One region of the Massilia sp. BGA-UO-ETr-WB1 genome, then DNA from elsewhere that is predicted to be linked to it. Evidence: predicted binding sites of a transcription regulator. Region 1 holds the regulator's gene; the other holds the start of a gene.
The links. Region 1 encodes NrdR, which represses ribonucleotide reductase genes. Its sites were predicted from a motif close to CACNANATNTNGTG; they were not measured.
Positions count from the first base shown of each region.

Region 1 (14,469 bases):
TGCGCGGCGTTGCTCAGCAATTGCGATTCATAGCGCACGCGCATTGCCACCAGTTGCATGGCGCTGGCGCCCAGCACGCCGATGGCCAGCACGACCACCGCCACCAGCACTTCGATCAGCGCAAATCCGCGCACCCGCCGCTGCGACGCCATTCGCCACCTCCGCACAAGCCGACTGAGGGACAACCTGAATGCAAGTTAGCAGCGCACGCGGCGGCCGGTTTGACGTGCATCAAAGCCGAGGTAACTCTGCCTTGAAAAATTGCCGTCTGTTGCCGCTCGTCATTGCAGTCCAGAGTGAAACGTGCAAGGCGGAATTTCCGACTGTCCCTTGCGCCAGATCGAAGCGGCCCGGGCCAGGGCTACTAAACTGGAGCGATGCCAGCCAACTTTCCGCCTCCGCCGAACGAGAGTTACGACGCTCCCTGGAAAAGCGCCCTGGTCCAGTTTTTTTCCGATTTCATTGCCTTTTACTTTCCCGATATGCATGGCGCCATCGACTGGCGCCGGGCGCCTGAATTTCTCGATACTGAACTTCAGCAACTGGCGCTGGACGGCGCGCTCGGCAAAAGGCTGGCGGACCAGTTGGTCCGGGTGTACACACTGGATGGCCAGGAACGGTGGGTATTGCTGCACATCGAAGTGCAAGCCGACTGCGATCGAGAACTGCCCGAACGCATCTTCGTTTACCAGTACCGCATCTATGATCACTATCGCCGCGAAGTGGCCAGCCTGGTGGTGCTGGCGGACACGGTGCAGCGGTGGCGCCCTGAGTCATTCGGCTATGAGCTGTTCGGGTGCGAATTGCTGCTACGGTTTCGTACCGCCAAGCTGCAAGACTACGCGGACTGCATCGATGGGCTGCTGATGGATGACAATCCCTTTGCCTTGCTGACCGCAGCGCACTTGCTCACCCAGCAGACCCACCTCCAACCCGCACTTCGCCTGGCCGCAAAATGGAAGCTGACACGGTTGCTCCTGGCGCGTGACTGGGAGCGGCAACGTATCGTAAACTTATTTCATGTCATAGACTGGATCATGCGCCTGCCAACGGTGCTGGAGAACCAGTTTTGGCAGGACACCGTTGAACTTCAGGGGAGGCCAACCATGGAAAACTATATTCCACGCGGCGCCAGAATCGAAATGCAGCGCGAGCTTGCCCAGGCAAAGGAAAAAGCGATGCGGGACGGACGGCAGGAAGGGCTGCAGCAGGGCATGCAACAGGGCCTGCAGGAAGGGCTGCTGCAGGGTATGCAACAGGGCATGCAACAGGGCGTGCAACAGGGCGTGCAGCAAGGCCAGGCAACACTGCTCGCCCTGCAGCTAACCCAGCGTTTCGGGCCGCTGCCGGACGACATCGCAGCAATGGTCGCCAATGCCGGCCCGGCGCAGTTGCAGGATTGGGCCAAGGCCGTCATCGACGTCCGCAGGCTGGACCAGATTTTCCCGCGCCACTAAGCCGGCGCTAGGACTTCGGCGACTGCCCCACTTCTTCGATGGCGTCCTGGAACTCGGCCAGGTCCTCGAAGTTCTTGTAGACCGACGCGAAGCGGATGTAGGCCACCTTGTCCAGCCGCTTCAGCTCCTGCATCACCAGCTCGCCGATGTAGTGCGAATCGACTTCGCGCTTGCCGCTGGTGAGCAGCTTCTCTTCAATCGCCTGCACCGCAAGGTCCACCGAGGCAGCCGCGACGGGGCGCTTGCGCAAGGCCAGCGTCAAGGAGCCGCGCAACTTGGCCGCAGCGTACTCCGTGCGGCTGCCGTTCTTTTTGACCACGAAGGGCATCACAAGTTCGATCCGCTCGTAGGTCGTGAAGCGCTTGTCGCACTTGCCGCAGCGGCGGCGGCGGCGGATTGCGTCCCCCTCCTCCGACACGCGGGTGTCGAGGACGTGGATTTCTTCATGCTGACAGAACGGACATTTCATCTGGCGCGGCGCTTTCGAATGTTAAAAGAGCGCCGGACCGACACGGTCACGGCGCCCCTGATGTTACCAAGACAATGTTTAAGCGTAAACCGGATGCGCGTCAGCCAGCACCTTCACCGCCGCTTTTACGCGCTCGATGGTGGCCGCGTCGTGCGGATTGTCCAGCACGTCGGCGATCAGGTTGCCCACTTGCTCGGCTTCGGCTTCCTTGAAACCGCGGGTGGTCATGGCCGGCGAACCCAGGCGGATGCCCGAGGTCACGAACGGTTTTTGCGGGTCGTTCGGGATGCCGTTCTTGTTGCAGGTGATGTGCGCCTGGCCCAGGATGGCCTCGGCTTCCTTGCCGGTCAGGTTCTTGGCGCGCAGGTCCACCAGGAACACGTGCGACTCGGTGCCGCCCGACACGATGCGCAGGCCGCGCTTGATCAGCGTCTTGGCCAGCACGTCGGCGTTCTTCACCACTTGCTGCTGGTATTCCTTGAACGCCGGCTGCAGCGCTTCCTGGAAGGCCACGGCCTTGCCGGCGATGACGTGCATCAGCGGGCCGCCCTGGATGCCTGGGAAGATGGCCGAGTTGATGATCTTCTCGTGCTCGGCCTTCATCAGGATGATGCCGCCGCGCGGGCCGCGCAGCGATTTGTGCGTGGTCGAGGTGACGAAGTCGGCGTGCGGCACCGGGTTAGGGTACAGGCCGGCGGCGATCAGGCCGGCGTAGTGGGCCATGTCCACCATGAAGTAGGCGCCCACGGATTTCGCCACGGCGGCAAAGCGCTCGAAGTCGATCTTCTTGGAGAACGCCGATGCGCCGGCGATGATCAGCTTCGGCTTGTGTTCCTTGGCCAGCGCTTCCATCGCGTCGTAGTCGATGTCTTCTTCAGCGGTCAGGCCGTAGGACACCACGTTGAACCACTTGCCGGACATGTTCAGCGCCATGCCGTGGGTCAGGTGGCCGCCTTCGGCCAGCGACATGCCCATGATGGTGTCGCCCGGTTTCAGCACGGCGAAGAACACGCCCTGGTTGGCTTGCGAGCCCGAGTTCGGCTGCACGTTGGCCGCTTCCGCGCCGAACAGCTGCTTCACGCGGTCGATCGCCAGTTGCTCCACCACGTCCACGTATTCGCAGCCGCCGTAGTAGCGCTTGCCCGGGTAGCCTTCGGCGTACTTGTTGGTCAGCTGGGAGCCCTGGGCTTCCATGACCGCCGGCGAAGTGTAGTTCTCCGAAGCGATCAGCTCGATATGGTCGTGCTGGCGGGTGTTTTCCTTCTGGATCGCGGCGAACAGGTCTGGATCGACGGAGGACAGGGTGTGATCTTTTGCAAACATGAAAAAACTCCAAGTGAGAGAGTAAATCTGGCAGGTGGATCGAATGAGGAACGCCAATAAGCGAGGAGCAGCCTCTTCGTGCTTTCCATCGGTGGCTGCCCAGGCGAACGGCTGTTGAATTGAAATCTCACGTTCCCCGGTGGATGCCCACCTTTCGCCGACAGATCGCGCAAGCGCAGACCCGGCTTTTCGCCAGTCACGTGAGACGTAATGGAAGCCAGATTGTACTATCAACTCAGGCAATTACGCTACACTTGCCCTAATTTCCACTATGCCATCTTGCAAGGAACCAATATGATCGTTTTCATCACCGGCGCCAGCGCCGGCTTCGGCGCCGCCATGGCCCGCGTATTCACCGCCAACGGCCACAAAGCCGTCATCGCCGCGCGCCGCACCGAGCGCCTGCAGGCGCTGGCCGCCGAACTGGGCGACAAGGTCCTGCCGCTGCAACTGGATGTGACCGACAAGGCCGCCATCCGCGCCGCGCTCGACAGCCTGCCGCCCGAATGGCGCGAGATCGACGTGCTGGTCAACAATGCCGGCCTGGCGCTGGGCGTCAAGCCCGCCCACGAAGCGTCGCTGGACGACTGGGAAACCATGATCGACACCAACTGCAAGGGCCTGGTGACCATGACCCATGCCATCCTGCCGGCCATGGTGGCGCGCGGCAGCGGCACCATCATCAACATCGGCTCCACGGCCGGCGCCTATCCTTACCCGGGCGGCAACGTGTACGGCGCCACCAAGGCCTTCGTGGAACAGTTCACGCTGAACCTGCGCGCCGACCTGGTGGGCACCGGCGTGCGCGCCACCAACCTGGCGCCCGGCCTGTGCGGCGGCACCGAATTCTCCAACGTGCGCCTGAAGGGCGACGACGCTGCCGCCGCCAAAGTCTACGAAGGCACGGTGCCGCTGTCGCCGCAGGACATCGCCAACACCGCCTACTGGATCGCCACCCTGCCGCCGCACATGAACGTGAACCAGATCGAACTGATGCCGACTTGTCAGGGTTTCTCCCCTTTCACCATCAAACGCGGCTAAAATTGGCGTTTTCGCCGGAAAAACGTAAGCGAGTGTTACAAGATGCTCAAACTGGCCGGCGAAATCGCGTAGAATATTGCCCAATCTCATTAGTAGTCAGAACAACATGCCTTCAGCCTTTACCTGGAATGTCCGTGTCTATTACGAAGACACCGATGCCGGTGGCATTGTCTATTACGCAAATTATCTCAAATTTTTCGAACGCGCGCGGACCGAATGGCTGCGCGCGATCGGCGTTGACCAGCACGCCCTGCTGCAGGAGCACGACGCCATGTTCGTCGTGAAGAACGTCGCTGCCGAGTATCACGCGCCAGCCAAGCTGGACGATGTATTAAAATTAACCTTAAGTATCGAAAAGCTGGGCCGCGCCTCGCTGCAGTTCGTGCAGCAGGCCTGGAACGGCGATCAATTGCTCAACACGGCGCGCGTAAAAGTTGGTTGCGTCGATTCCGCGCTGCGTCCGCGCGCGGTTCCCGATGTGGTAGCGGCACGCATGCGCGGCGCCGAGTCATCCCCAAACTCAGACTGAAACAATGAACGTCACCCAAGACCTCTCCTTCATCGCCCTCATCTCCAACGCGCACCTGATCGTTCAGCTGATCATGGCGCTGCTGCTCGGTATTTCGCTCACCAGCTGGACTTATATTTTCCGCAAGATGTTCGCCGTGCGCGCCGCGCGCCGCCAGACCATCGACTTTGAAAAAACCTTCTGGGCCGGCGGCAACCTGCACGCGCTGCACCAGAGCGCCGGCAGCAACCGCGACCAGAGCGGCGCGCTGGCGCGCATCTTCGAAGCGGGCATGGGCGAATTCATCAAGGGCAAGGCCGCGCACGCCGGCAGCCGCGAAATGGACTCCGGCGCCGTGCTGGACGGCGCGCGCCGCGCCATGCGCGCCGCCTTCCAGCGCGAAATGGACGCGCTCGAGTCGCACCTGGCCTTCCTGGCCTCGGTCGGCTCGGTGTCGCCGTACATCGGCCTGCTGGGCACCGTGTGGGGCATCATGAACGCCTTCCGCGGCCTGGCCAACGTGCAGCAAGCCACCCTGGCCGCCGTCGCGCCCGGCATTGCCGAAGCGCTGATCGCCACCGCCATCGGCCTGTTCGCCGCGATCCCCGCCGTGGTCGCCTACAACCGCTTCTCGCACGATATCGACCGCCTGGCTATCCGTTTCGAGAGCTTTGTGGAAGAATTCTCCAACATCCTGCAGCGCCAATCGCGCTAAGCGGGGAGGACAACCATGGCATCTTCCTTCTCCAGCGGCATGCGCGGCAGCCGTGGCAGCCGCAAGCTGAAGTCCGAAATCAACGTCGTGCCCTACATCGACGTGATGCTGGTGCTGCTCATTATTTTCATGGTGATGCCGTCGTCCAACAACCCGTCGCAGGTGGACCTGCCGCAAGCCGAGCGCTCCACCCGCCCGCCGGACGATTACATCCAGATCATCATCAAACCCAACGGCGCGCTGTCGATCGGCGTGCAGGGCAAGAACGCGGACGCGCCGGAAACCGAGCCGAACCGCGACGCGCTGGTGCGCAAGCTGCGCAAGCTGCATGAAGCACACCCCGAGTATCCGGTAATGATCTCCGGCGACAAGGAAAGCAAGTACGACGATGTGATCCAGCTGATCTCCGAATCGAAGAAAATGGGCATCAACCGGGTTGGCCTGGCCACGAAGTAAGCATGACGATGAAACACGCAACCGCAGGCGGCCCGTACCGGGTGCCGAAACGCGACGACCGCTGGAGCTCGATCGGCCTGGCTGCGGCCATGCACGCGGGCCTGCTGTTCTTCCTGTGGGTGGGCGTGGCGTGGCAGAACACCGAGCCGGTGGCGGTGGAAGCGGAAGTGTGGGACATGACCACCCAGACCGCCGCCCCGCCCGCGCCGACGCCGCCGGAAGTGAAGCCGGAGCCCGAACCGGAGCCCGAACCGATACCGGCGCCGCCCCCCAAAGTGGTAGCGCCACCAGTGGAGGCGCCGCCGCCGGCCGTGGATCCGGACATCGCGCTGCAAAAGCGCAAGGCCAAGGAAAAGGCCGAGAAGGAACGCGTCGAGGAAGAGAAGCAGAAGAAGATTGAAGAGCAGAAGAAGCTCGACGAGAAGAAAAAACTCGACGAGAAGAAGAAGCTCGAAGAGAAGAAGCAGGCCGAGGAAGAGAAGGCCAAGGAAGACAAGGCCAAGGAAGAGAAAAAAGCCGCTGAAAAAGCGGCCAAGGCCAAAGCGGAAGCAGAGCAGAAGAAGCTGGATAAACAGCGCGAAGCGACTCTGGCGCGCATCATGGGCACCGCTGGCGCAGGCACCACCGGCACGGCCGCGAAAGCGACCGCGCCGCGCCTGGACAGCGGTTACGTGGCCGCCATTACCGCCAAGATCAAGAGCAACATCGCGTATGGCGGCAGCGACGTCGCCGGCAACCCGCGCGCCGAGTTCAAGATCGAGCAACTGCCAACTGGGGAAATTATTTCGGTCCGGAAGATCAAGAGTAGCGGTATTCCCGCCTACGACCTGGCGGTGGAAGCAGCCATCGCCAAGTCGTCGCCTTTGCCGAAGAAGAAAGACGGCTCGGTGGAACGCGAGATTACCGCGGGATTCAACATGAAAGATTTGCCTTGAGAACCAATATGAAAAAACTGACTAGCGTGACCAATGCACTTGTCGCCGCCAGCCTGCTGGCCAGCCTGAACGCCTACGCGCAGCTGAAGGTGGAAATTTCCGGCGTCGGCAGCAACCAGATCCCGGTGGCCGTGGCCACCTTCGCCGACGAAAACCTGGCCCCGAGCCAGGCCTCGGCCATCATCAAGGCCGACCTGGAACGCAGCGGCATGTTCAAGATCATCGACGCCGGCACGGTCAGCAACGTCAACGACGTCGACTACAACCAGTGGAAATCGCGCGGCGCCAACGCCATCGTGGTCGGCACCGTGAGCAAGCTGGCCAACGGCGCCTTCGACGTGCGCTACAAGCTGTTCGACACCATCAAGGCCACCAAGCTGTCGCAGCTGGACCAGTCCGCGCACCCCAACGAAACCCGCCTGGCGGCCCACAAGATCGCCGACGACGTGTTTGAAAAGCTGACCGGCGTGCGCGGCGCCTTCGCCACGCGCGTGGCCTACGTGGCCCAACAGGGCCGCCAGTACCGCCTGGTGGTCGCCGACTCGGACGGCGAGAACGAACAGCCGGCGCTGATCTCGAACGAGCCCATCATTTCGCCATCCTGGTCGCCGGACGGCAACAAGGTGGCCTATGTGTCGTTTGAGCAGAAGAAGCCGGTGGTCTACGTGCAGAACCTGGTCACGCGCGCGCGCACCGTCATCGCCAACGAAAAAGGCAGCAACTCGGCGCCGTCCTGGTCGCCGGACGGCAGCAAGGTGGCCGTGGCCCTGTCCAAGTCGGGCAACACCCAGGTGTACATCGCCAACGCCGACGGCAGCGGCATCCGCCGCATCTCGAACAGCTCCGGCATCGACACCGAGCCGCAGTTCTCGGCCGACGGCCAGTACATCTACTTCACCAGCGACCGCAGCGGCGGCCCGCAGATCTACCGCATGAGCGCCAGCGGCGGCGACGCCAAGCGCGTCACGTTCAGCGGCAGCTACAACATCAGCCCGCGTATTTCCTCGGACGGAAACACGCTGGCTTACATCTCCCGGCGCGACGGCGGCAACTTCCAGCTTTATGTGATGGATCTCGCCTCCGGCCAGGAACAACGCCTGTCCGACACCACCAGCGACGAGTCGCCCAGCTTCGCTCCGAACGGCAAGTACTTGCTGTACGCGACCGTATCGGGCGGCCGCAAATCGCTGGCTGTGGTGTCGGTCGACGGCCGCGTAAAGCAACGCTTGACGATTCAAGCGGGTAATATCAAGGAGCCCACCTGGGGTCCTTTCATGAAGTAAAAGCAGTCCTTTCATCAACGACCAGGAGAACTAAAAATGCGTAACGTTAAAAGCGTAGCCTTCATCCTCAGCACCGCAGCGCTGCTGTCGGCTTGCTCGACCCCAGTAAAAGTGGCAGAACCAGCACCAGTGGTGGAAAAGCCAGTGGCAGCCCAGCCTACCCCTGAGCCAACCCGCCCAGTGGCACCGGTAAGCACCGCTTCGATCGATCCACTGGACGATCCTAAAGGCGTGCTGGCCCAGCGCTCCGTGTACTTCGACTTCGACAGCTACGTCGTGCGCGAAGACGGCAAGCCAGTGGTGCAGAACCACTCCGGCTACCTGACCAAGAACGCCAAGCGTTCGATCCTGATCCAAGGTAACACCGACGAACGCGGCGGCGCAGAATACAACCTGGCCCTGGGCCAGAAGCGCGCTGAAGCCGTCCGTAAAGCCATGACCGCCCTGGGCGTGCCAGAGAGCCAGATCGAAGCCGTATCGCTGGGCAAGGAAAAGCCTAAAGCCGAAGGCCACAACGAAGAAGCATGGGCGCAAAACCGCCGTGCCGACATCGTCTACAAGTAATTCCGTAGTCGCAGTATGGCAACACACGGGGCGGCGCGCAGTTTATACTGCGCCCTGCCCCGTTTCTCTTTTGAAAGCGCACTGCACATGATGACACTGACCAAATCCGGCCTGCGTTCCGCTGCCGCCGCCCTGCTGGCCGCCAGCGCCTTCCTGCCGCTGCACGCCGGCGCCGCCCTGTTCGACGACGACGAAGCCCGCAAAGCCATCCTCGACCTGCGCGCCAAAGTGGAAGCCATGCGCGCCGAGCTGAACGGCCGCGTCGACAGCAAGGCCGACAAGTCCATCGCGCTGGACATGAACAACCAGCACGAGCAGACCATGAGCGAAATCGCCAAGCTGCGCGGCTCGCTGGAAGTGCTGGCCAACGAACTGGCCAACACGCAAAAACGCCAAAAAGATTTCTACGTCGACCTCGACGCCCGCCTGCGCAAGCTCGAGCCGCGCCAGGTCACCATCGACGGCAAGACCGCCGCCGTGGACCCGGCCGAGCAGAAGGCCTACGACGCGGCCATGCTGCTGTTTAAGTCCGGCGACTTCAAGACTGCAGCCGTTGCCTTCGCCGAGTTCGTGCGCCAGTACCCGGAATCGGGCTACGCCGCCAACGCCCAGTACTACCTGGGCACCACCCACTATGCGCAGAAAGACTGCAAAGCGGCCATCCTGGCGGAGCAAGTGGTAGTGAAAGCCTACCCGGACAGCCCGCGCGCGCCGGAAGCCATGCTGCTGATCGCCGGCTGCCAGACCGAGCTGAAAGCGGTAGCCAATGCCAAGAAGACGCTCACCGAGCTGATCAGCAAATACCCGGACAGCGAATCGGCCGCCACCGCGCGCGAGCGCCTGAAGGGCAAGTAAGCGCTTTGCGGCAAGTCTGATGCTCATGAGCATTTGACAGGACGGCGGGACACCCCTATAATCTTGCTTCTTTCGGGGGTCGTTAGCTCAGCTGGTAGAGCAGCGGACTTTTAATCCGTTGGTCGCAGGTTCGAATCCCGCACGGCCTACCACTCGAAAGAAGCCAAGGTTTCATACCTTTGGGTCGTTAGCTCAGCTGGTAGAGCAGCGGACTTTTAATCCGTTGGTCGCAGGTTCGAATCCCGCACGGCCTACCAAGAATAATCAAGGAAGCCCACGAATTTACGTTCGTGGGCTTTTTTGTTTGGTCCCGTCAAACATCTTGCGCTGCTTCAAATGCCCTCTGCCTGCAATGCAGTACCCTCGTCAGACACCTTTGACAGGAGCCCAGCATGCAGCCGTCCGACGAAGAAGCATTCGAGAACGCGATAGAATCACTGGAGGCAACCGCAGCCAGCGCAGGGATGCACCTGGAAATTGATTCCACCGCCCGCCGAATTTACGCGCGCGAGATAAAGTTGATGTCGGACGACCTTCGCCGCGATGTTGCCAAAGGAAAGTTGACGTGGCCACAGGCGGCGGAGCAGGCCCAAGCCACGCGGAACGCCGTCATGCAGCTCACCAGATCGCGCACCACTCCTGTCGCCCGCGCGTTCGCAGAGCACAAGACATAGCGGCTGGCGCTCTCGCGGGGTTGGCGTGCGGCCCGGGCGCGCCGGTATGTGTGACAATTGGCGCGTTTGCCGGGGTGCACTAGCGGCCTTCGGCGCTGGTTTTATATGGTAGAGCAAGCTCGTGAGATTACTCTCGACCGCTGAATTCACGTCACGGCTGGCGTCGCCCTACACGGATAAGGAGTTGGCGACTTCCGAACTGCTGCTCGACGGTAAGCCGACCGGGATGATCGTGGACGGTGCGGTGCTGGAAGCGGCGGTGGAATGGCAAGGCTGCCGCATCGCGTTCTTCACCGACGACATCCCCTTCGAAGACATGCTGCGCATTTATATGTTCGACGCCGATCTGACATTGATCGATGCGGCCGTACTCGGTGGAATGTATTCCACCGGCACCTTTGCTGAACTGAACCTGCAGCCGCCGAATACGCTGACGTTTCGCTTCATCGGCGGCATCACCTGGCGCATGGTGCTGCTCGGCGAGCGGGAATTTGCCCTCCCCTTCCTTTCCGATCCACGCGGCGTAAGCCGAAAGTTCAAACTTTTCAGGCGCTTCCGGATCGAAGGCAAGCTACAGCCCGAGAGAGGCTAGCCCTGGCTCAGCACTTGATGGTCTTGCGCTTCTTGCCCATAGTGCCGCGCTGCCGGACTTTGTCGATGTACTCCGGCGCCGACGGCACCTTACACGCGGTATCGCCCATCTCAACGGTGACGGTGCCGAGTGCTTTCCCCACTTCCTCGGCCAGCGTGCTCAGCGGCGCCACATAGCTGCCCACTGCGATCACAAAGCCATTCATCACATACCGCACCCGGTTCGGCTGCTGGTGTATCGTCTCTTGCACGCGCATCAGCAATTGCCTGAGCTCTTCCAGATCCAGCTTGCTGTCGTCGGTGATGGCCACCAGTCCGCTCAGGGTGGCCCAGCCGGCCGTGGCGATTTTTTCCGCCTTGGATTCTATCCACGCCAACGCCAGTTCGTGCCCGTGCAAGCTTTCGCTGGCCACCCACGCCACCGTGTATTCGCTGGTGGCCAGGCAGCTGGAGGTGTCGGCCCAGTGCTGCAGGTCGGCGCGAGTCATGGCGCGGTCGTCTGCTACCAGGCCGGCCAGGTAGCGGGCGTCGTAGATGCCGCTGTCATAGAGGTCCAGCGCCAGCTGGTAGTCCTTCTTGATCTTTTTCTGAAAGACCTTCAAGTCCTCAATCTTCACCCCCAGCAGCGGCTCCGGCACGCCGTGCTTGAGCAGTACGTTCTTGTAGGAATCGCGGCCCAGCGGCTTGAGCTGTTCGATGATCTCTTCGGCGGTCATGCTGTTCTCCCGGTTCGCGCGGCATTTTTTTGCACAATTTATCACGAACGGAAACACAGTCCCCTGCGACTAGCCATTCCGGCGCCGAGCCGCGAGTTTTAACGACAGTGCCGAAACCAGGAAGTAGAACGCGCCGAATCCTGCATAGCCGGTGACGGTGGCGATGGACGGCACGGTGGGAGTCTGCGCCTGGAAAATGAAGAAGGCACCGGCAAGCGCCGACTGCGCACCGCTGAGCACCATCGCCCATTGCGCGCCGGACAATTTCCAGCGCCGCAGCGCCGTGCCCAGCTGCAGCAGCCCCGACAGGATGGCCCACACACCGAACACCCCAAGCACGTGATTCATGTCCGGCAGCGCAATCCAAACCGCAGCGGCCACCACCAGGCTGACGGCGACGTTGGCCAGTTGGGTCCGGTTGCGGGCGAGACCGCCGCTGCGCGTGCCGTCAACCAGGTTGGCCAGCGCGTCCCAAAGGGGATAGACAACCAGCAGGAAGGCGGCGATGCCGGCCGAATGCGCCGCCAGGCCGACGGCGGCGAGTACCCAGGCGAACGCAACCACTGCCCGGGTGAAGTAATACGTCATTAGCCAGCTTTCGTTGCCTGCTTGACCCTGCACTGCATGCGAGTTTTCCATCGGGTGTTCCTTTAAAATAATACCTTCCTACCAGTTGGTAGGTTTGGTTGTTAAAAAAAAGCGCCTATCGGACAATCAACCCTTTGCCGAGATGCGCTCCAGTTGCGTATCCATGATGGCGCCGAAGATGCCTGCATCCCCGTAAGCGCGTGCCGACAGCATCGCGCCATGCACCGTCGCCATAAACGCTTCCGCCTCGACGCGCGGCGCCTGGCGCAGCGAGATGGCGCCCTGCTGCACGCCGCGTTCAAACAGGGCCGTCAGCCATCCCGACAGGAAACGAAAATACGCGCGGATTTCCAGCGCCACTTCGTCCGGCAGCACGGGCAGTTCGCTGGCCAGCAAGGCGCAGATACAGAAAGGCGCGCTGGCATCGCCGATGCAGGTTTTCCAGTACTGTATGTACGCGCGCAGCTGTTCCAGCGGATGCGGTATGCCGTGCTCCAAGTGCTGGACACCCTCTTCCGTCTCCTCGCGATAGCGGCTAAGGAGCGTCTTCACCAGATCGACTTTGCTCGGGAAGTGGTGATGGATGCTCGCCTTGCGTATGCCTACCACGTCAGCGATGTCAGCGTAGCTGAAGCCCTTATAGCCGCGAGCGACAATCAGCTTGCGCGTGCAGGCCAGAATATCGTCTGATGTGGTGGAGAGTTTGTTCATGAGCGACAGCCTACCTTCTAGTAGGTTTGGAGTCAAGTCATTTGCCCGGTGCCTATCTATTTTGCAAGTTAGTTTCCACTGGGCTAATATCTTGTGCGCGCCAGCCAAGCAAGCGGCGCCTTCGGTAGATTGACACTCGGGATCCATTTTGCACACACCACTACAGAAAATCCTCTACGGCCCGCCGGGATCGGGAAAAAGCACGAAAGTCCGCCGCATCGCAAACGAACGCGGCATCAGTGCATCGAACATAGTTGAAACCACTTTCCACCCTGATTACACGTACGGCGATTTCGTGGCCAAAATCATGCCCACGACGCTGCTGCGCAAGGACGCGGAAGGACGAAGCAGCTCGGTCATCCGGTATCAGATCCATGTCGGCCCCTTCATCAAGGCCTTGGCCTTGGCGCTGCGCAGCCCGGAAGAAGTACTGCTGGTGATCGACGAGATCAACCGTGGCAACGGTTCCGCCATCTTCGGCGACATTTTCCAGCTGCTCGACCGCGCCGACACGGGACGTTCCGTCTATGGCATCACGCTGAGCGATCTGGTGTTCAGTGCGCTCATGAAGGAATTCGGCTGGACTGAGTGCGAAGACGGCGCCTGGCTGAATGAGGCGATGGTGCCGATCCGTCTACCGGACCGGGCAGCCATGGATGACAAGCTGGCCGCGCTGCTCGACTTTCTCGGCGCCAGCGGCCCCGGCACGGGCAAGCTGCAGATTCCCGCGAACCTGTCCATCCTGGCCACCATGAACACCAGCGACGAGTCGGTCTACATGATGGATACCGCGTTCAAGCGGCGCTGGGCTTTCGAGTTTATCCCTTGGGACTATGCCAGCGACAGTCCCGAAAACGGCATCCAGTGCAAAGCCGAGGTCAAGCTCTCGGATTCGACTACGCTGTGCGGCTGGCACGAGTTCCTGGGCAAGCTGAATTCCTTCATTACCCGGTATGCCCCTGGCACTCGCCTGGAGGACAAGCTCGTCGGCCTTTGGTTTATCAAGGCTGGTCCGACACGACTACACGATGCCATGAACGCACTCAAAAAGAGTGCGGAGGCCTTTTCCTACGATGCGCCACAACCATTTCTCGATGAAATTGCGCGCCAGAAGCAAAACATGCTGGCTTCATCCGATGTGACGAGATTCGCCGAACTGGAAAATACGCTTCAACAATTCGTGAAGCTGTGCACGCCCTTCGAGTCTTGGGAGAGGGCCTATGCCTCCAGCATAAAATGGAACGCACTGCATGCAGAACTCTTCAACGGCAATCCGCCGGGCCTGCCTGATGAAAAACTATGGGAACTGAACAATTGCGTCATTGGCACGGAACGCTGGCAATTTCCCGAGCCGCCCTACCCACGTGACAGGCAAAGCTTCAAAGCCAATCGCGGCGCCTTTTTCTCGGCAATCATTGACATCTACTTGAACAGGGCGGCGCTCGTCATTCCCGATGATGCCCTGCAATACAAGCTGCTCCATTTTATTTGGGACAATATCTTCTATCGCGAGAAGACCAAGCTTGCCACATATATCGGCCTGGAAAGCGAGCAGCTTCGCACCTTCGATCAGTTTTTGCGCA
Region 1 covers NZ_JCAQOT010000023.1:99,288-113,756, reverse strand. The annotation lists gene pilV (type IV pilus modification protein PilV) at 1-152, opposite strand, end outside; gene AC56DV_RS08975 (RpnC/YadD family protein) at 378-1,457, shown strand; gene nrdR (transcriptional regulator NrdR) at 1,465-1,926, opposite strand; gene glyA (serine hydroxymethyltransferase) at 2,005-3,249, opposite strand; ZMP/ZTP riboswitch at 3,340-3,459, opposite strand; gene AC56DV_RS08960 (SDR family oxidoreductase) at 3,544-4,290, shown strand; gene ybgC (tol-pal system-associated acyl-CoA thioesterase) at 4,397-4,819, shown strand; gene tolQ (protein TolQ) at 4,824-5,513, shown strand; gene AC56DV_RS08945 (ExbD/TolR family protein) at 5,529-5,969, shown strand; gene tolA (cell envelope integrity protein TolA) at 5,972-6,904, shown strand; gene tolB (Tol-Pal system beta propeller repeat protein TolB) at 6,913-8,187, shown strand; gene pal (peptidoglycan-associated lipoprotein Pal) at 8,224-8,751, shown strand; gene ybgF (tol-pal system protein YbgF) at 8,839-9,606, shown strand; tRNA gene AC56DV_RS08920 (tRNA-Lys) at 9,683-9,758, shown strand; tRNA gene AC56DV_RS08915 (tRNA-Lys) at 9,788-9,863, shown strand; gene AC56DV_RS08910 (hypothetical protein) at 9,999-10,280, shown strand; gene AC56DV_RS08905 (hypothetical protein) at 10,465-10,872, shown strand; gene AC56DV_RS08900 (DNA alkylation repair protein) at 10,880-11,587, opposite strand; gene AC56DV_RS08895 (DUF308 domain-containing protein) at 11,657-12,226, opposite strand; gene AC56DV_RS08890 (TetR/AcrR family transcriptional regulator) at 12,302-12,886, opposite strand; gene AC56DV_RS08885 (AAA family ATPase) at 13,035-14,469, shown strand, end outside.

Region 2 (14,469 bases), on a different contig from region 1:
TAACGGCCTTTTTTGCTGCTGGCTTGGCGACGCCTTTCGCCGCAGGCTTGGCTGCTGCTTTAGCCGCAGGCTTGGCGGCAGGCTTGGCGGCTGCTTTAGCGGCCGGCTTGGCTGCTGGTTTGGCTGCAGCTTTAGCGGCTGGTTTAGCGGCTGGTTTAGCGGCTGGCTTGGCAGCAGCTTTGGCGGCCGGCTTGGCTGCTGGTTTAGCGGCAGCTTTTTTGGCTGCTGGCTTGGCTGCTGGTTTAGCGGCAGCTTTGGCTGCTGGTTTGGCGGCAGCTTTCTTGGCAGCCGGCTTGGCAGCAGGTTTAGCTGCGGCCTTCTTCGCTGCTGGTTTAGCGGCGGCTTTCTTGGCGGCTGGTTTGGCTGCCGGCTTAGCTGCCGGCTTCGCTGCCGGTTTAGCTGCTGCCTTCTTCGCTGCTGGTTTAGCTGCCGGTTTGGCGGCGGCTTTCTTCGCTGCTGGCTTGGCTGCTGGCTTGGCGGCGGCTTTCTTCGCTACCGGCTTGACTGCTGCTTTCGCTGCCGGCTTGGCTGCTGGCTTGGCTGCAGCTTTTTTCGCTACTGGCTTCGCTGCGGCTTTTTTCGCTACCGGCTTGGCGGCTGCTTTCTTTGCTGCTGGTTTAGCTGCCGGCTTGGCTGCTGCTTTAGCGGCTGGTTTGGCTGCCGGTTTGGCGGCGGCTTTCTTCGCTGCTGGCTTGGCGGCCGGTTTAGCGGCAGCCTTCACCGCTGGCTTGGCTGCCGGTTTGGCGGCGGCTTTCTTAGCGGCTGGTTTGGCGGCAGCGGCTGGTTTAGCCGCTGGTTTCTTTACTTCTTTCTTTGCTTTTGCTGTAGCCATTTTGGTCTCTCCTTCATCTAGAGATGAGAATTACGCACAAGATTTAAACCCGTCCGGCCCCCTGGCCAGGCGAATTATTCATCGGCGCAAACGACGGTTTGCGCTAATGAATTCGGCACCAGCTGAACTGCTGCAACTCCTCACGTTTGCAGCGCTTCAGCCCTGACGTCGTCGTTCACTTGAACGGCCGACGCACTAAATCTTGTTGCGATGTTCGCGGGTCGCGGGCGTGCGCTCAGCTCCGGTCGTCCCCATCGCAGCCACATCACGTTTTGTTTTTCGAAGAAAAAACCGCCCGACCTGAGTCGTTTTCAGGCAAGGCGGTCATCGAAAAAACGGTGCGGTCTTGTGCATACTCGTGCGTGTTCGTATCCCATTTTGTTGATCGTTTTGCGGGGCCGCGCGGCTCAAAAAACCGCACAAAAAAAATCACGCAAATTCAATCTCGTAAAGTACACGAAAACCTTGTCGGTGCGCAACCGGCACAACTCACTTTCGCACTCTTTTTTGCACGTTAGGCGCGCTATCGCACATTAGTTCGTCAAATGAAGACACTGCGCGCCGATTTTTACGCGCGTTCGGCGTCGTCGATCACGCCGATGCGCGCGCGCGAAATTGAAAATTGCGCGCGCATTTTTTCGGCGCGCGGGCAAGGAAGCCTTGTGCGCGCAGGCGCACTTTCGAGCGCGCTTTCAAGCGCACTTTCAGTGCGCGCCGAAGTGCTCGCGCACCCAGTAGCGCAACACCGTCGTGGCCGGCCGCGCCGACGCGCGCGCGCTGTACACCAGGTCGTAGCGGAAGCTCTCGAGCGACAGTTCGAACGGCTGCACCAGCACGCCGGCCGCGAGCTCTTCCTCCACCAAAGTGAGGCTGAGCAGGCCGATGCCTTGACCGGCGATGGTGGCCTGCACCGCGTGCAGTTCCTCGCTGAAGGAGACGCCGGTGTCGGCGTCGATGCCGGCCGCGCCGGCGGCGGCCAGCCACTGGCGCCACTCGACCGCGCGCTCGTCGCCGCGCACCGCGTCGCCCCACTCGAAGTGGATCAAGGTGGCGCGGCGCAGCTCGCGCATGCTGCGTATGTTGAGCAGCGGACTGCACACGGGGGCGAAGCGGTCCTCGAACAGGTGCTCGACCAGCAGGCCGGGATACAGGCCGCTACCGTAGCGGATGGCGGCGTCGGCATCGGCGTCGAGGTCCACCAGTTCGTTGGAGGCGTCCAGGCGCAAGGTCCAGTCGGGGTAGGCGTCGCGGAAGGCGCCGGCGCGGGTGGCCAGGCGGCGCGCCATGAAAGCCACCGTCGACGACAGCCGCGCCACCTGCGCACCCTGCGCGCGCACCAGCTGCTCGATGGCGCGCTCGATGCTGTCGAAGCCGTCGCGCAAGGTGGGGAACAGCTGGCGGCCGGCGGCGGTCAGCGTGACGCGGCGCGGCCCGCGCTCGAACAGCGCCACGCCGATGGCCTGCTCCAGGTGCTTGATCTGGTGGCTGACGGCGGTGGGCGTGACGTTCAGCTCCTCGGCCGCGTCCTTGAAGCTGAGGCGGCGCGCGGCCGCTTCGAACACGCGCAGCGCGCCGATGGCGGGCAGTTTTCTCATGCTGTTGATGGCTTAGTTTTTCTCATCTATCGAATGAGGAATGATCGTTTGCCGCCATGGAGCGGCGTTCGCATAATGGGCTTCGGTTTATTTTAACTCAGTCATTGAAAGGACTCGTCATGCAGATCGAACAGATCCACACCACGCCCGACCCGTACGCGCCCTACCTGCTGTCGCAGGCGATCCGCGCCGGCGGGCTGCTCTATATATCCGGCCAGGCCGGCGTGGGCGACGACGGCGCCATCGTCGGGCCCGATGATTTCGACGCGCAAGCCGCGCAGGCGTTCCGCAACCTGGAGCGGGTGCTGCTGGCCGGCGGCTCGAACTTGCGGCGCGTCATCAAGGTGACTATCTATCTGACGTCGATGCGGCACTTCGGCAAGATCGTCGAGCTGCGCCGCCAGTGGTTCGCGCCGCCCTACCCGGCCGACACCATCGTGGAAGTGGCGGCGCTGTACGCGCCGGAGGCGATGATCGAGATCGAGGCGATCGCCGCCGCCGGCTAGTTCAGCGACGGCGGGATGAAGCCCTGCCCGCCCAGCGCCTTGACCACGCCGCGCAGCAGGTAGCTTGAGGTGAAGGACAGCGAGTACTGCCGCGCGCCTTCGTGGATGGGCTGCAGCATTTTCCGATCCACCAGTTTTCTGAGCTGGCAGGTGCGCTGCGCGCCGGTGAGCGCGGGCATACTGAATCACTCGTCCGGCAGCATGTCTTCCTGGCGCCGGCGCTTGGGGATGCGCTGCTCGGGGCGCAGTGAGGCTTTATGATGCACGTGCTCGACCAGGGCCAAGGTGCTCTGCAGCACGTCGCTCATGGTGCGGGCGGCGGCGGCCATGGCCTCGACCGGCGACTGCGCCGCAGGTTGCTGTTCCAACACGCGCCGCAGCCGGGCAGCCTGGGTCCAGTTCCGCTCACCGTTCAGCCGCACCCAGACGTCGCGCCAGGCGTTCCGGCCGTGACCGGCCACCATGAGCGTCAACTGCCGTGGCGAGACCGGCATGCCCCGGTAGAGCAGCTCGTCGCCCACCACCTCGGCGACATAGTACTGCTCCTCATGGCGCATCCGGATCAAGCTCCCTGAGGGCAGGAACAACAACTTCCATTGATAGCCCCTCGCCGGCTCGGCGGCGGCGCGCTGGGCGGCGATCCAGTGCTTGATGGCCAGCCTCAGCGCCTCGGACATGCTCAGCGTGCTGCCGGACGTGCGCAGGTAGTCCCTGAGCTCGACCCGCGCGGCAGGCGGTATGCCTGCCAGATCCCTCTGCCTATCCATACTCGTTCCCCTGTCTAATCATGCCTCGTTTGGCCTATTTCTGTCTGTTGGACAGCGGGGAAAATAAAAAGTTCAAATTAGGCGAAATGAGGCAGGATTAGGCACATGGAATCGACACGTTAGGCAGAGGGGCCCGCAGGGGCCAACCCAGCGCCCATAAAAAAACCCGGCGCGGAGGCCGGGTTCTTGGGGAAGCAGAAGCGGATCAGTCCCAGTTCAGGGCGCCGCCGGTCTGGTATTCGGTCACGCGGGTTTCGAAGAAGTTGCGTTCCTTCTTCAGGTCGATCATCTCGCTCATCCATGGGAATGGATTCTCAGGCTGGTCGAACAGCGTTTCCAGGCCGATCTGGGTGGCGCGGCGGTTGGCGATGAAGCGCAGGTAGCCCTTGAACATGGCCGCGTTCAGGCCCAGCACGCCGCGCGGCATGGTGTCCTCGGCGTAGGCGTATTCCAGCTCCACGGCCTTCAGGAACAGGCCCTTGATCTCTTCCTTGAAGGCGGGCGTCCACAGCAGCGGATTTTCCATCTTGATGGTGTTGATCAGGTCGATGCCGAAATTGCAATGCATCGACTCGTCGCGCAGGATGTACTGGTACTGCTCGGCGGCGCCCATCATCTTGTTCTGGCGGCCCAGCGCCAGGATCTGGGTGAAGCCGACGTAGAAGAACAGGCCTTCCATCAGGCAGGCGAACACGATCAGCGATTTCAGCAGCTTCTGGTCGTTTTCCACGGTGCCGGTGGTGAAAGCCGGGTCGGTCAGCGTGTTGATGAACGGAATCAGGAACTCGTCCTTGTCGCGGATCGACTTCACCTCGTTGTAGGCGTTGAAGATTTCCTGCTCGTCCAGGCCCAGCGACTCCACGATGTACTGGTAGGCGTGGGTGTGGATGGCTTCCTCGAAGGCCTGGCGCAGCAGGTACTGGCGGCATTCCGGCGCCGTGATGTGGCGGTAGGTGCCCAGCACGATGTTGTTGGCGGCCAGCGAGTCGGCGGTGACGAAGAAGCCCAGGTTGCGTTTCACCAGGCGGCGCTCGTCCTCGGACAGGCCGTTCGGGTTCTTCCACAGCTCGATGTCGCGCTGCATGTTCACTTCCTGCGGCATCCAGTGGTTGGCGCAGCCGGCCAGGTATTTGTCCCAGGCCCATTTGTACTTGAACGGCACCAGCTGGTTGACGTCGGTCTGGCCGTTGATGACGCGCTTGTCGTCGGCGTTCACGCGGCGGGCGATCTGCTCGGCGGTGCCTTCGGCGTTGAGTGGTGCTTGGGGTTGCGCGGCTGGCGCAGTGTCTTCGTCCCAGGACAGCATGATATTTCCTTCTTGAATTAGCAAACGGACCGCGCACGCGGCGCGGTCCTTCTTATTGTATTACTGGCAGGCTTCGCATTCCTCGAAACCGTCGTCACCCGGACGCAGGTAGCAGGCGGCACCGTCTTCCACGGCGGCGGCCGGTGCCGCGGCGGTTGCAGCCGCTGCTGCCGCAGGGGCCGCGGCAGCGATGGCGCTGGCCGACATGCCGCCGTCCACGGCCACCGCGTTCAGCGCGCCGGTCTTGGAGGTCGATTTCTCCATGTGGGTGGCGGCGATGGTGCGCAGGTAGTAGGTGGTCTTCAGGCCGCGCAGCCAGGCCAGCTTGTAGGTCTCGTCCAGCTTCTTGCCCGAGGCGCCGGCCATGTAGATGTTCAGCGACTGGGCCTGGTCGATCCACTTCTGGCGGCGCGAGGCGGCTTCCACCAGCCAGCTTGGCGACACTTCGAACGCGGTGGCGTAGATGTCGCGCAGGTCTTGCGGCACGCGGTCGATCTTGGTCAGCGAACCGTCGAAGTACTTCAGGTCGGCGATCATGACCTCGTCCCACAGGTCGCGCGCCTTCAGGTCGCGCACCAGGTAGGAGTTGATCTCGGTGAACTCGCCCGACAGGTTGGACTTCACGTACAGGTTCTGGAACGTTGGCTCGATGCAAGCCGACACGCCGATGATGTTCGAAATGGTGGCGGTCGGGGCGATCGCCACGCAGTTCGAGTTGCGCATGCCGAACTTCTTGATGCGCTCGCGCACCGGGGTCCAGTCCATGGCCGCCGAACGGTCCTGCTCCAGGTAGCCGCCGCGCTCTTCGGCCAGCAGCGCGATCGAGTCCTGCGGCAGGATGCCGCGGTCCCACAGCGAACCCTTGTACGACTCGTAGTGGCCGCGCTCCTCGGCCAGCTCGGTCGAGGCCAGGTAGGCGTAGTAGCACACCGCTTCCATCGAGGTGTCGGCGAAGGCCACGCAGGCGTCCGACGAGAACGGCACGCGCATCATGTGCAGGCAGTCCTGGAAGCCCATCACGCCCAGGCCCACCGGACGGTGGCGCATGTTGGCGTTGCGGGCCTTGTCGACCGCGTAGTAGTTGATGTCGATCACGTTGTCGAGCATGCGCATCGCGGTGCGGATGGTCTTTTGCAGCTTCACGTGGTCCAGCTTGCCCTCTTTCATGTGGGCCGGCAGGTTCACCGAACCCAGGTTGCAGACGGCGATTTCGTCCGGACCGGTGTTCAGCGTGATCTCGGTGCACAGGTTCGACGAGTGCACCACGCCCACGTGCGACTGCGGCGAACGGATGTTGCACGGATCCTTGAACGTGATCCAAGGGTGGCCGGTTTCAAACAGCATGGACAGCATCTTGCGCCACAGGTCCAGCGCGGCGATCTTCTTGAACACGCGGATTTCGCCGGCGGCGGCCTTGGCTTCGTAGCCGGTGTAGGCCAGCTCGAAGGCTTTGCCCACCTTGTCGTGCAGGTCCGGCGTTTCGGACGGCGAGAACAGGGTCCAGTCGCCCTTTTCCATCACGCGCTTCATGAACAGGTCGGGAATCCAGTTGGCCGTGTTCATGTCGTGGGTGCGGCGGCGGTCGTCGCCGGTGTTCTTGCGCAGGTCGAGGAATTCCTCGATGTCCATGTGCCAGGTTTCCAGGTAGGCGCACACCGCGCCCTTGCGCTTGCCGCCCTGGTTGACCGCCACGGCGGTGTCGTTGACCACTTTCAGGAACGGCACCACGCCTTGCGATTTGCCGTTGGTGCCCTTGATGTGGGCGCCCAGCGCGCGCACCGGGGTCCAGTCGTTGCCCAGGCCGCCGGCGAACTTGGCCAGCAGCGCGTTTTCCTTGATGGCGTCGTAGATGCCTTCCAGGTCGTCCGACACGGTGGTCAGGTAGCACGACGACAGCTGCGAGCGCAGGGTGCCCGAGTTGAACAGGGTCGGGGTCGAGCTCATGAAGTCGAAGGTCGACAGCAGGTTGTAGAACTCGATGGCGCGCGCTTCGCGGTTGTCCTCGCGCAGCGCCAGGCCCATGGCCACGCGCATGTAGAAGGCCTGCGGCATCTCGATGCGCACGTCGCGCACGTGCAGGAAGTAGCGGTCGTACAGGGTTTGCAGGCCGATGTAGCCGAACTGCAGGTCGCGGTCGGCCACCAGGGCCTTGGCCAGCTTGGCCAGGTCGAACTTGGCCAGCTCGGCGTCCAGCAGCTCGTTGTCGATGCCCTTGGCGATGTACTGCGGGAAGTAGGTGATGTACTCGGCGGCGGCCTTGGCTTGCGGCACCTCGTGGCCGAACACTTCCTTGCGGATGGTGTGCAGCAGGATGCGGGCCGTCACTTGCGAGTAGGCCGGGTCTTTTTCCATCAGCGCGCGGGCGGCCAGGATGGCGGACTTGTGCAGTTCTTCGACCGGCACGCCGTCGTACAGGTTTTTCACGGTCTCGGCCAGGATGGCGTCCGCGTCCACGTGTTTTTCCAGGCCGGAGCAGGCCGCGTTGATCAGGTCGCGCACTTCCTGCATCACCAGCGGACGGCGCACGCCGTTTTCGGTCACGCTCAGTTCAGGCTCGGCGGCGGCGGCAGTGCCGGCCGCGTCCTTCTTGGCGCGGCGCTCTTCCATGTGCTTGGCGCGGTACAGCACGTAGGCGCGCGCCACGTCGTGCTGGCCCGAGCGCATCAGCGCCAGTTCCACCTGGTCCTGCACGTCTTCGATATGGAAGGTGCCGCCGGACGGCTGGCGGCGCACCAGCGCCGACACCACGCTGTTGGTCAACTCTTCGACGATCTCACGCACACTGGCGGACGCGGCGCTCTGGCCGCCGTGCACGGCCAGGAAAGCCTTGGTCATGGCGACATTGATCTTGGACGGTTCGAACGCCACCACCGCGCCGTTGCGGCGGATGATGCGGAAATCGCCCAGCGCGCTGGCAGCCGTGGCCAGGCCGCTGACTGCGCCCGCCGATGCCGGCGCTTGTGGCGCCGGATTGTTGGTGATGTCTTGAGTAGATTGCATTGAAGCTCCTGGTTTAGCAGCGTGCTGCGCGCGTGTTTTGTGAGAATAAAGTTCGTCAGTTGCCCAAAAGCATCTTTGAACGTTTGCCAAGATTTAACACTACATCTAGTGAATCGGTCAAATTATCGCACTAATTGTAGTGAGCCTATGGGGTCTCGACAAGGGGGAAATTTGGCCCCGGGTGGCAAAATTTCTATTGACATTTTAAGACGCCCTAGCGTTCAGGCCGTAGCGGGTTAGCGAGTACTAACGCACCGATTTGGGCACTGCCTTTTAGTTTGGCAGCCGCCGCCCGCGCCCGAGTGTGCACTGGCGAAAACGCAACATTGCCGGACTGAAAGACGCGGCGCCGCACCCCAAAGCCGGCGACGGGGCAGCATTATAGTCTACCCGGCGCCGCTCAGCCTTCGGGCTCCTGGATGTTGAGTTTTTGCATCTGGTAGCGCAGCTGGCGGAAGCTGATGCCCAGCAGGCTGGCGGCCTGGGTGCGGTTGTACTGGGTCTGCGCCAGCGCGCGCATGATGATGTCGCGCTCGACCTGGGCCAGGTAGTCCGGCAGGTTGCTCGGCAGCGCGTCCAGCGGCGGCGGCGCCAGCGGAGCGGACGGCGCGGGCGGCGGCGCGGCGGCGGCCTGCGTCCCGGGCGCGGCGCGGGGGCGCGGCGCCAGCGGCGCGGCGGGCAGCGGCGCGGCGGGCAACGGCATGTAGCCCTGCGGCGCGGCCTGGGCCGGGGCGTCGTGGCGCAGCTCGGCCGGCGGCGGCACGTAGCCGGGCGGCATGTCGGCCACGCGGCTGCCCTTGAGCGCCAGGTCGCGCACCTCGATCACGCCGTCGTTGGCGAAGGCCAGCGCGCGCTCCAGGATGTTCTCCAGTTCGCGCACATTGCCCGGGAAGGCGTAGCCGCGCAGCGCCTCCAGCACGCCCGGCCCCAGCACCACGCGCTGCTCGAAGGTGCCCAGCCGCGCCAGGATGGCGTCGGTCAGCAGGCCCAGGTCGTCGGCCCGCTCGCGCAGCGGCGGCAGGCTCAGCTCGATCACGTTGAGCCGGTAAAACAAGTCCTGCCGGAACGCGCCGCGCTCGACCAGCTGCTCCAGGTTCTTGTGGGTGGCGCTGATGATGCGCACGTCCACCGCCTCCTCGGCCGTGGCGCCGATCTTGCGCACGCGCCGCTCCTGGATCGCGCGCAGCAGCTTGACCTGCATGGCCAGCGGCAGGTCGGCCACCTCGTCGAGCATCAGGGTGCCGCCGTTGGCGGCCTGGAAAAAGCCGTCGCGCTCGTCGGCCGCGCCGGTAAACGCGCCCTTGCGGTAGCCGAAGAACTCGGCCTCCATCAGCGCCTCGGGGATGGCGCCGCAGTTGACGGCGATAAACGGCTTGCCGGCGCGCGAGCTTTGCGCGTGGATTTCGCGCGCGGCCAGCTCCTTGCCGCTGCCGGACTCGCCATTGATGGCGATCGGCGCCATCGAGCGCGCCAGGCGCGCGATCTGCGCGCGCAGCGCCTGCATCACGGCCGAGTCGCCCTTGAGCCGGCTCGGCTCGCCCGCCGCCGCGCCGGCCGCCCCGGCCGCCGGCGCGTTCAGCCGCAGCGCCGACTGCACCATCACGCGCAGCTGGTCCAGCGCCACCGGCTTGCTGATGTAGTCGAACGCGCCCGCCTTGAGCGCCACCACCGCGTTGTCGGCGCTGCCGTAGGCCGTCACCACCGCGATCGGCGTGTTGCGGAAGCTGGCCGACACCTCGCGCACCAGCTCCAAGCCCAGCCCGTCGGGCAGGCGCATGTCGGTCAGCACCAGCGCATAGGGCGCGGCGCCCTTGCCGTCCGCGCCCTCCCCCTGCGCCTGCGCCAGGTAGGCGCGCGCCTGCGCCAGGTTCTCGGCGCTGTCCACGTCCAGCCCCATCTTGAGCAGGGTGATTTCCAGCAGCTCGCGCAGGTCGGCTTCATCGTCGACGACCAGCACGCGCGGGGAACTGCGGGGAGCACTCATGGGTGTCCTTCTATATAGTAGGTGGTTCAGGCGCCCGGCCTGGCGAACGTGATCACGAAGCGGCCGCTGGAGCGGCGGCTGCCGTCGGCCTGCACGCCGTGGTCGTAGCGGTATTCATAGTCCAGCATGGCCTCGTTATTCAAGCACAATTCGCGCGCCAGATACAGGCCCAGCCCGGTGCCCTTGCTGGAGGTGGTGTAGAACGGCTCGAACAGGTGGGCCCGCACCTCGGGCGAAATGCCGGGACCGTCGTCCTGCACGTGCAGCTCCATGCCGCGCCCGCGCCCGCCCACCACGAACAGCCGGATGCTGCCCGGCCCGCCGCTGGCGTAGCGCACCGCGTTGTTGAGCAGGTTCAGCACCACCTCGCGCAAATGCAGGCCGTCGAAGCGCACCGTGACGGCGCCGGCCGCGCCGCCGCCGGCCGCCGCCGCGTCCACCTGCACGATGCCCGGCGCCAGCGCGTGCGTGTCCTGGAACTCGGCGGCCAGCTCGGCCAGGAAGCCGGCCAGCGCCAGCGGCTCGCTGTGCGGCTGCACCTTGCGCGACAGCTGCAGGATGTCCTCCACCATGCGGTTCACGCGCGCCACATTGTCGCCCACGATCTTGAGCAGGCGCGTGTGCACCGGCCCGGCCAGGTCCTCGCTCAGCAGCGAGGTGGCGTGGCCGATGGCCGACAGCGGGTTGCGCACCTCGTGCGCGATGCTGGCCGTGAGCCGCCCCATCGAGGCCAGCTTCAGTTCCTGCGCCTGGTTCTCGATGGCCGTCACATCCTGCAGGAAGATCACGCCGCGCTGCACGCCCTCGGCCTCGACCGCCGCGAAGCGCACCTTCAGATGCGCGGCCAGGTCGCGCCGCGCGCTCCAGGCCGCCGTCACGTCCTGCAGCGCCGGGTCGGTGTAGGGCTTGATGGTCAAAAACGCCGTGGCCTGGGCCGGGTCGGCGCGCCAGTCGCGGTAGGCGCGCGCCAGCGGCGCCAGCGCCGGCGCCGCGTCGAGCCGGAACTGCGCGTCGCCGGCCAGGCCCAGCATCTGCTGCGCGGCCGGGTTGCCGGCCACCACCTGGCCGTCGGCGCCGAGCACCACGATGCCGTCGCTCATGTGCGACATCACCAGCCGGTTGACCGCCTGCTGCACGCCGATCTCCACCCCGCGCCGCGCCGCCAGCTCCTCCTGGCCGATCAGCTTGGCCGCCATGCGGTTCACCACCAGCACCGCCGCCAGGAAGGCCGCGCCGAACAGGCCGGCCTGCAGCAGGGTGCTGTCGGCCTCGTGCGCCACCATCTGCCACAGCGCCGTGCCCAGCAGGAACAGCGCCACCAGCGAGGCCGAGAACAGCGCCAGCAGCAGCGGCGCCAGGATGGCCAGGCCGGCCAGCGGGAACAGGTACAGGATGGCCAGCCCGCTGCGCGCGCCGCCGGCGCCCACGTAGAGCAGCGAAATGAGGGCCAGGTCGCAGGCGATCTGCAATAGCAGCTGGGCCAGGAAGCGGCGCCGCACCTTGCTGGTGAGTGCCGCGAAGCCCAGCGCCAGCAGCAGATAGGCCGCGCACACCTGGGCGTACATCAGCGTGCCGGCGCCGCGCAGGCCGCGCGTGTCCACGCTCAGATAGGCCAGCAGCACCAGCGCGATCACCACCCGCGTCGCGTTCAGGGTTTGCAGCGAGCGCCAGAAGGTGTCGCGCGACGCGGCCGTCAGCGCTTGCAGGCGCGCCGTCACATCAGGGCGCCGGCTGCTCGGCGTGCGCCTGGCTGCAGAAATCGCGCCCGCCGCGCCGCACCGCTTCGGAGGCCGGGAAGAACACGCCGCAGTGCGCGCAGCTGAGCATGGTTTCCGCCTCGGCCACGGCGCGCGCGCGCGCCTGCGCCTGCGGCGAGCCGGCCTGGCGCGCCCGCTCCTGGGCCAGCGCCTCGGCTTCGGCGGCCGCGCGCGCGGCCGCCACGCGGGCCGCTTCGTGCGGGTCGCTGCGGCGCGCGACCGCGCGCAGCTTGCTGCGGATCGCCGCCACCACCAGGAAAATCAGCGCCAGCCAGAACAAGATACGTGTCATGCCATTCCTCGATGCAAAACCACTTCCAGTACGAAACGGCTGCCGACATAGGCCAGCAGCAAGGTGGCGAAGCCCGCCAGGGTGAAACTGAGCGCCGTCTTGCCGCGCCAGCCGCGGAAGTGGCGGCCCGCCAGCAGCGCCGCGAACAGCAGCCAGGACAGCAGGGTGAAGACCGATTTGTGGTCCCACTTGAGCGCCTTGCCGAACAGTTCCTCGGAAAACACGATGCCCGACAGCACGGTCAGGCTGAGCAGCACGAAGCCGAAGGCGATCAGGCGGAACAGCAGCTTTTCCATGGTCAGCAGCGCCGGCAGCTGGTCCAGCGCGGCCGACAGGAAGCCGGCGCGCTGGCCGCGCGTGTGCAGCCGCGATTCCTGCAGCGCCATCAGCACCGCGTGGAAGGCGGCGATGGTCAGGGTGCTGTAGGCCAGGGTGGCGATGGCGATGTGCCAGCCCAGCATGCGCGCGTTGCCGTCCAGCGCCACCAGCGCGCCGGGGAAGGCGGCCTGCAGCAGCACCGCCAGCGCCGCGTTCGGCATGACGATGCGGCGCAGGCCGTCCAGCGCGAAATTGCGGTTCTCCAGCCAGTAGGCGGCCACCGAAATCCACAGCGCCGACGACAGCATGGCGGCAAAGCCGATGCGCAGCGAGCCGGGCGCCGCCACCGCCAGCCACAGGCTGGCGCCGTGCAGCAGCCAGGCCGCCGCCGTGGCGGCCGAGATCAGTCCGGCCCGCCGCGGCGGCAGCACGGCACACACTATATACAGCAACGCGGCTGCGATCAGAAAATAAGTCTGCATGGCGGAGAGTTTACACTATGCCGCGCCGCTTGGCCGCCCTCGGATGCCCGCCCCCGCCTCAATCCACCGCCGCCATGCGCAGCTCGTCGTTGTGGTGGCGCTGCTGCTCCTCCATCACCAGCTGCCCCAGCTCGCGCTTGAGGGCGTTGAACTCGGGCGAGGCCGGGTCGCGCCCGCGCGGCAGGTCCACCACCAGGTCGCGCTTGACGGTGCCGGGCCGGTAGGTCATGACGACAATCCGGTCGGCCAGGTAAATGGCTTCCTCGATGCTGTGGGTGACGAAGATGATGGTCTTCTTCAGCTCGGACCAGATGCGCAGCAGCTCGTCCTGCAGGTTGCGCCGGGTCAGCGCGTCGAGCGCGCCGAACGGCTCGTCCATCAGCATGATGGGCGAATCGAGCGCCAGCACGCGCGCGATCGCCACCCGCTGGCGCATGCCGCCCGACAGGTCCTTCGGGAAGCGGTTGCCGAAGTCGCCCAGGGACAGCATCTTCAGCAGCCGCGCCACGGTGGCGTCGATCTCGGCCTTGGGCAAGCCCTTGATCTGCAGCCCGAAGGCGACATTGTCGGCCACCGTCATCCACGGGAACAGCGCGTACTCCTGGAACACCATGCCGCGCTCCGGCCCCGGCGCGTCGACCCGCCGGCCGTCGACCACGATCTGGCCGGACGACGGCGGCGCGAAGCCGGCCACCGCGTTCAGCAGGGTCGACTTGCCGCAGCCGGACGGCCCCAGCAGGCAGACGAACTGGCCCTGCGGTATCGCCAGCTCGATGTCCCGCAGCGCCACCACGTCGCGCTCGGCGGTCTGGAACACCTTGCTCACGTTGGAAATCTGTATCTGTGCCATCAGTGCTCCAGTCCCCGGTGCCAGCGCAGCAGGTGGTTGTTGAGGCGGTCCATGCCGACGTCGATCGCCAGGCCCAGCATGCCGATGGTGATCATGCCGGCGATGATCTTGTCGGACCAGAAATACTCGCGCGCCTCCAGGATGCGGAAGCCCAGGCCGTTGTTGACGGCGATCATCTCCGACACGATCACCACGATGAAGGCGGTGCCGATGCCGATGCGCACGCCCGACAGGATGTAGGGCACGGCGGCCGGCAGCATCACGCGCAGGAACATGGTGGCGCCGGAAGCGCCCAGGTTGCGCGCCGCTCTAATATAGATGCTGTCGACCTGGCGCACGCCGGCGATGGTGTTCATCAAGACCGGGAAGAAGGCCCCCAGCGCGATCAGGAACACGGCCGGCGGGTTGCCCAGCCCGAACCACAGGATGGACAGCGGGATGTAGGCGATGGGCGGAATCGGGCGCAGCAGCTGGACCAGCGGGTTCATCCACGCGTACACGCGCGGGCTGGCCCCCATCGACAGGCCCAGCGGCAACGCCAGTCCGGCGCCGATGGCGAAGCCCACCGCCACCCGGTACAAGCTGCCCAGCGAATCGTGGATCAGCTCGCCCGACAGCGCCCACGCCAGCCAGCTGCCCTGGTCCGCCGCGTAGGGCTGCAGCGGCAGCAGGTAGGCGAACCATTTCTCCACCACCGCCAGCGGCGACGGCAGCACCTGCGGGTTGACCCAGCCCAGCATGGCCACCGCCTGCCACAGCGCGATCACCACCGCCGGCACC
Region 2 covers NZ_JCAQOT010000021.1:253,510-267,978, forward strand. The annotation lists gene AC56DV_RS05840 (hypothetical protein) at 1-998, shown strand, start outside; gene AC56DV_RS05845 (LysR substrate-binding domain-containing protein) at 1,537-2,427, opposite strand; gene AC56DV_RS05850 (RidA family protein) at 2,547-2,933, shown strand; gene AC56DV_RS05855 (hypothetical protein) at 2,930-3,112, opposite strand; gene AC56DV_RS05860 (hypothetical protein) at 3,119-3,700, opposite strand; gene AC56DV_RS05865 (ribonucleotide-diphosphate reductase subunit beta) at 3,906-5,006, opposite strand; gene AC56DV_RS05870 (ribonucleoside-diphosphate reductase subunit alpha) at 5,067-8,006, opposite strand; gene AC56DV_RS05875 (sigma-54-dependent transcriptional regulator) at 8,407-9,990, opposite strand; gene AC56DV_RS05880 (sensor histidine kinase) at 10,017-11,708, opposite strand; gene AC56DV_RS05885 (PP0621 family protein) at 11,710-12,039, opposite strand; gene AC56DV_RS05890 (cytochrome C assembly family protein) at 12,036-12,839, opposite strand; gene AC56DV_RS05895 (ABC transporter ATP-binding protein) at 12,898-13,689, opposite strand; gene AC56DV_RS05900 (ABC transporter permease) at 13,689-14,469, opposite strand, start outside.
Region 2: AC56DV_RS05870 (ribonucleoside-diphosphate reductase subunit alpha) is a predicted target of NrdR. The motif match lies at 8,104-8,117, and genes of this name have one in related genera.